Regions from separate parts of the Clostridium sp. FP1 genome, predicted to be linked through region 1. Evidence: a T-box and tRNA genes for the amino acid it is inferred to sense, from the RefSeq annotation. Region 1 holds a T-box; the other holds one or more tRNA genes.
The links. A T-box is a leader RNA that pairs with one kind of tRNA and senses whether it is charged. The one in region 1 lies ahead of pheS (phenylalanine--tRNA ligase subunit alpha), so its partner is inferred to be a tRNA-Phe.

Region 1 (3,425 bases):
GCTGCGGTAGCTTTATAATCAAGGGCTGGTTTTCTATATTCTATACCTAAAGTCGCAGCTGTTTCTCTAGCTATGCCTAGAACACTTAAGCAGTCTGGTCTATTTGAAGTTATTTCAAAGTCTATTAGTACACTTTGAAGCTTTAAAACTTCTTTTATGTCTTTCCCAATAGGAGTATCCCCTGGAAGTATCATTAAGCCATGAACAGGTTCATCCCCAGCAATTCCCAGTTCTTCCTCAGAACAGAACATGCCATTTGAAACTATACCACGAAGCTTACCTTTTTTTATTTTTAATCCTCCATGCAAACTTGATCCATGAAGTGCTACTGGTACAATATCTTGCTCTTTCATATTAGTAGCCGCCGTAACAATTTGTGTTGGAAGGTCTAATCCTATATTTACTTGACATATAACCAACGCGTCAGCATCTGGGTGTTTTACTATTTCTATTATTTTTCCTGTAACAACATTTTCAATTTCAGCACCTGATATAATAATCTCTTCTACTTTTGAACCAGACATAGTTAGTTTATCGGAAAGTTCCTTTGCTGAAATATTTATATCAACATAATCTTTAAGCCATTTAACTGGTACTTTCATTTTATATCCTCCTAGCATTGTATTTTTACTAAACACTTGTCAAGAGTTTAGCTTCTTGTATTCTTATAAGTAGTAATTATAACTTTATACTTAGAATTGTTTTAAAAATCTCATATCACTTTCATAAAGTGCTCTAATATCATCTATTCCGTATTTTAACATTGTAATTCTATCAAGACCAAATCCGAAAGCAAATCCACTATAAACTTCTGGATCAATTCCACAATTTCTTAAAACGTCTGGATGAACCATTCCGCAACCTAAAAGTTCTATCCAACCACTACCACTACAAACCTTGCAGCCTTTACCATTACACACAAAACAAGTAGCATCCATCTCAGCTGAAGGTTCTGTAAACGGAAAATGATGTGGTCTAAACTTCATTTCCATTTTATCGCCAAACATCTTTTTGGTAAATAGCTCTAAGGTTCCTTTTAAATCGGCAAAAGTAATACCCTTATCTACTATTAATCCTTCAATTTGATAAAATATTGGTGAATGAGTAGCATCTACTGCGTCTGATCTATAAACCTTACCAGGTGAAATCATTTTTATAGGTGGTTTCTGAGCTTCCATAGTTCTTATTTGTACTGGCGAGGTTTGAGTTCTTAAAACTATACTATCATTTATATAAAAGGTATCTTGCTCACCTCTTGCCGGATGATTTTTAGGTATGTTTAAAGCCTCGAAATTATAATAATCTCGCTCTACTTCAGGACCTTCTTCAATAGCGAATCCCATAGATAAAAATATATCATTAACTTTTTCAAGCGTTAGATCTAATGGATGTCTTTTCCCTACTATTTGTTTTTTTCCTGGCAATGATATGTCTATAATTTCACTTTTTAGCTTTGTTTCCACTTCATGTTTTTTAAATAAATCTGAGGCTTTAGTTATAAGTATTTCTATGTCTTCTCGAACTTCATTTGCTAATTTACCAACAATTGGTCTTTCCTCATTTGATAGCTTTCCCATGCCCCTTAATATTTGTGTTAATTCACCTTTTTTACCTAAATATTTAACTCTAATATTTTCTAAATCTGTTTTAATATTTGTTCCTTTTAGTTCTTGCAACGCTGCTGCTTTTATGGATTCTAACTTTTCCTTCATAATCAACACTCCTTTCATATTTATGCAATTTTTACATTTAATAATCTTTTATAAAACAAAAAAAACCGTCCACAATGAAGGGACGGAAAATCCGCGGTACCACCCTAATTGACTTAAATAAAAGTCCTCTTAGATAAAGTTATCGATTCTACCCGCTAAGCAACTACTTTATTTCGCTGCTAGAACTCTGGAGTGAACTTCGATATAAAAATGTCCTTTAGAAGCTCTCAGTCTAAGGCTTCTTATCCCTGTAAGTATTCTTATATTTACTCTCTCCGTCATAGTTTATTATTATTTAAAAGTATACAAAACATTATAACCACAATCACAAAAAAATTCAACTATAAATTCAAAAATCCTATATTATTTTTTTGCCTTACCACTTCATACATCATAATTGATGCAGCCACTGCTACATTTAAAGATTCTGCACCACCAGGCATAGGAATTTTAATTTTCAAATCACATAGGTCATAAACTTGGTTGCTTATTCCATTGCCTTCATTTCCAACCGATATAATAACTTTTTCTTTTAAATCTACCTCATAAAAATTTTTATCAGTGTCCAGCGAACTAGCAACTAGTTTAAATCCACTATTCCTAAGTTTTTGCACCAATGATAAATCATTATCATAAAGAACAGGTATTTTAAAAATAGAACCCATGGTTGCTCTTAAAGTTTTCTCATTATAAATATCCACAGTACCTTTTGTAATTATAATCCCTAATGCTCCTGCCGCATGAGCTGTTCTAATTATAGTTCCCATATTACCAGGATCTTGAATTTTATCAGCTAGAATATAGAACCCATGGTGGTATTTAATTTCTACAGGCTTATTGCGAACAACAGCCATAATACCTTGTGGATTCTCCGTATCAGAAATACTTTTAAACAAACTGTCGCTAATGCTATAAACTTTAGTATTACTTTGTAGCTTGTTTTTCAAAGAAGAGTCTTCATATTTTATCTCTCCTCTTGAACTTATAAAAATATTTACCACTTCGAAATCGGAATCTATTGCTTCCTCTGCAAATCTAAAGCCCTCAACTAAAAACATATTACTGCTTATTCTATATTTTTTTTCTTTTAACTTTTTAATATCTTTAATCAATAAATTATCTTTACTTTGAATATATTCCAAACTCAATACCCCTTATTTAACTAGACTTTCTAATTTATTTAATTCTTCAATACTGCCTATCGCCACAATAATATCACCTTGTTCAATTACAGTATCCGGCAGCGGAGAAACATCAATGTCATTATTCCTTTTTATAGCCATTACATTTATGCCGTATCGAGCTCTTATATTCAATTCTCTTACGGTCTTATTATGCCACTCTTCCGGACTAACAACTTCTGCTATACTATAATCAGGAGATAATTCTATGTAATCTAATATATTCGATGAGACTAAATTATGAGCAACGCGTACACCCATATCTCGTTCTGGAAAAACCACTCTATTTGCACCTATTTTATATAATACTTTAGCATGCAGTGCATTAGTTGCTTTTGTAACTACATATTTTACGCCGAGTTCCTTAACTAAGAGTGTTGCTAAAATACTAGATTGGATATTAGTACCTATACTAATAACTGCACAATCAAAATTACGAATACCAAGAGCTCTTAAGCTATTTTCATCATTTGCATCAACTTGAACTGCATGAGTCACTTTATCTGAAATATTCTGAACTACATCTTCATCA
Region 2 (3,425 bases), 3.9 Mb from region 1:
TGAGATGTTATGGGGAAGGGAATTTATTCCTGAAGTATCTGATTCCACGCTGCCAAGAAAAGTCTCTATCGAGGATATTGGTGCCCGTACCGCAAACCGACACAGGTAGGTGAGGAGAGAATCCTAAGACCATCGGAAGAATTGCTGTTAAGGAACTCGGCAAATTGACCCCGTAACTTCGGGAGAAGGGGTGCCTACGAAAGTAGGTCGCAGAGAATAGGCCCAAGCAACTGTTTAGCAAAAACACAGGTCTCTGCTAAAGCGAAAGCTGATGTATAGGGGCTGACGCCTGCCCGGTGCTGGAAGGTTAAGGGGATTACTTAGCGCAAGCGAAGGTATGAACTTAAGCCCCAGTAAACGGCGGCCGTAACTATAACGGTCCTAAGGTAGCGAAATTCCTTGTCGGGTAAGTTCCGACCCGCACGAATGGCGTAATGATTTGGGCACTGTCTCAACAGCACATCCGGCGAAATTGTAGTGCCAGTGAAGATGCTGGCTACCCGCGATTGGACGGAAAGACCCCGTAGAGCTTTACTGTAGCTTAGCATTGAATTTCGGTATTGTCTGTACAGGATAGGTGGGAGACTGAGAAACATGGGCGTCAGCCTGTGTGGAGTCATCCTTGGGATACCACCCTGACAGTACTGAGGTTCTAACTGGAGGCCATGAATCTGGTCACAGGACATTGTTAGGTGGGCAGTTTGACTGGGGCGGTCGCCTCCAAAAAAGTAACGGAGGCGCTCAAAGGTTCCCTCAGCGCGGTTGGAAATCGCGCGAAGAGTGCAAAGGCAGAAGGGAGCCTGACTGCGACACCTACAAGTGGAGCAGGGACGAAAGTCGGACTTAGTGATCCGGTGGTACCTCGTGGGAGGGCCATCGCTCAACGGATAAAAGCTACCTCGGGGATAACAGGCTGATCTCCCCCAAGAGTCCACATCGACGGGGAGGTTTGGCACCTCGATGTCGGCTCGTCGCATCCTGGGGCTGAAGTAGGTCCCAAGGGTTGGGCTGTTCGCCCATTAAAGCGGCACGCGAGCTGGGTTCAGAACGTCGTGAGACAGTTCGGTCCCTATCCGTCGCGGGCGTAGGAAATTTGAAGGGAGCTGTCCTTAGTACGAGAGGACCGGGATGGACAAACCTCTGGTGCACCAGTTGTCACGCCAGTGGCATCGCTGGGTAGCTATGTTTGGAAGGGATAAACGCTGAAAGCATCTAAGCGTGAAGCCCACCCTGAGATGAGATTTCCCATAACTCGTGCGTAAGCACGGTGTTAGTAAGACTCCTGGAAGAACACCAGGTTGATAGGTTAGAGGTGTAAGCATGGTAACATGTTCAGCTGACTAATACTAATAAGTCGAGGGCTTGACCTTAATATATATAAAGCGTAAGCTTCAAGCGAAAGCGAGAAGATAATTTCACTGTGCAATTTTGAGAGAATATAATTTTCTCAATCTGGTGATTATGGCATGAAGGTAACACCCCTTCCCATACCGAACAGGTCGGTTAAGCTTCAATGCGCCAATGGTACTGCAGGGGTAACTTTGTGGGAGAGTAGGTCGTCGCCAGGTAATGTGGCTGGATAGCTCAGTCGGTAGAGCAGAGGACTGAAAATCCTCGTGTCCCTGGTTCGATTCCTGGTCTAGCCACCAAAAAACGTCTTAGATAATTCTAAGACGTTTTTTTATGTTCAAAATAATATATTATAAATTTTTAATTTGCCAATCAATGGGAGATATACCTTTTGAAATTAAAAAATTATTAGTAATAGAAAATGGTTTACTATTGAAAAAACCTCTATAAGCTGATAGTGGGCTTGGATGAACAGATTTTATTATGTAGTGTATTGGATTTGTTATTAGAGATTGTTTAGCCCGGGCATTATTTCCCCATAAAATAAAAACTATAGGATCCGTTTTATCATTTAATAGTGCAATGATCTTATTAGTAAAATGTTCCCATCCTTTATTTTTATGAGAATTAGCCTGGTCAGCTCTAACGGTAAGAACAGTATTTAAAAGTAAAACCCCTTCATCGCACCATTTTTTTAAATACCCATTATTAGGTATGTAACAGCCTATATCATTATATAATTCCTTGTATATATTCAATAAAGAGGGGGGAGTTGATACACCTGCATTTACAGAAAAACTTAAACCATGAGCTTGACTAGCACCATGATAAGGATCTTGACCAAGTATGATAACTTTTACATCCTTATATGCGGTATAGTTAAGAGCATTAAAGATATTTTGTACTTCAGGATATATTAACTTAGTTTCATATTCTTGCTTTAAAAAGTTTCTTAATTTTAAAAAATAATCCTTATTAAATTCTTCTAATAAGAGTTCATTCCAATCATTTGTTAAGCTATTCATAAAATCACCTCACTTAATTATACCATAAATGCTTTTGTTCTTATAAAACAAGTATTTACTTTTATAATATAAAGTATTAAGATACATGATGTTTTAAGTGTTAAATGGTATATAATTATAATATACACAAAAACAAATATAGGATATAAAATAATCAATAATTATTTTGTAATATAAAAAAAATGGAGGCAGTTCATGAAAAAGGTATTCACCACTGATTTTAAAGATTTATTTCAGAAAATAGTTCTTATTATGTTAGGTAGTTTTATTTTAGCTGTTTCAATCAATTTATTTATAGTTCCCAATAAGCTTCTTAGTGGAGGTCTTTCAGGAATAGGGTTAATGTTACAGTATATTTTTAATATGCCAATGGGCGTTACAGTATTAGTACTTAATATTCCACTTCTTATATTAAGTATATTAAAAATAAACAAAAGATTCACTTTATTTACCATAATAGGAACCGTTTCCTTATCGTTCTTTTTAATTATTACCTCACCTTTAAAAAATATTCTTGCTCCTGTGGAAGAATCCTATAGACTTCTTTATTGTATATATGGAGGAGTACTTTCAGGTATAGGTAGTGGAATTGTTTTTTCTAATGAAGGATCTACTGGCGGTATGGATATTATAGCTATATATGTTAAAAAAAAGTATGGTATAGAAGTAGGTATAGTAAGCTTTATAATAAATTTCTTAATTGTAGCTGTTGGATCTGTATTATTTGATTTTAAAGTAGGATTATATACGCTGATTGCTATGTATATTACTTCTGCCGTTATGGAAAAAGTAATTAATGGATTGAATAGACGTAAAATGCTTTTAATTGTATCTGAAAAAGAAAAAGAAGTAAGTGATGCAATATTAAATAACTTCAATAGAGGAGTAACTATTTTATATGGAGAAGGGGCTTATACGAGCCATAGAAAAAATGTAATGTACTGTGTTGTTTCGTTAGGACAACTACCACAAATTAAGAGAGTAATAAAAGCTATAGATCAAGAAGTTTTTATCTCTATAATTGATATAGCGGAGGTTCAAGGTAACGGA

Region 2: it encodes a tRNA-Phe, which carries the amino acid that the T-box ahead of pheS (phenylalanine--tRNA ligase subunit alpha) is inferred to sense. The anticodon was not compared.

The regions. Positions count from the first base shown of each region.
Region 1 is NZ_JAAMNJ020000001.1:3,946,394-3,949,818, forward strand. Features, by position in the region: gene pheT (phenylalanine--tRNA ligase subunit beta) at 1-602, opposite strand, end outside; gene pheS (phenylalanine--tRNA ligase subunit alpha) at 693-1,712, opposite strand; T-box leader at 1,788-2,003, opposite strand; gene G9F70_RS19145 (TrmH family RNA methyltransferase) at 2,054-2,854, opposite strand; gene G9F70_RS19150 (potassium channel family protein) at 2,867-3,425, opposite strand, start outside.
Region 2 is NZ_JAAMNJ020000001.1:74,777-78,201, forward strand. Features, by position in the region: rRNA gene G9F70_RS00410 (23S ribosomal RNA) at 1-1,370, shown strand, start outside; rRNA gene rrf (5S ribosomal RNA) at 1,452-1,568, shown strand; tRNA gene G9F70_RS00420 (tRNA-Phe) at 1,574-1,649, shown strand; gene G9F70_RS00425 (uracil-DNA glycosylase) at 1,701-2,375, opposite strand; gene G9F70_RS00430 (YitT family protein) at 2,571-3,425, shown strand, end outside.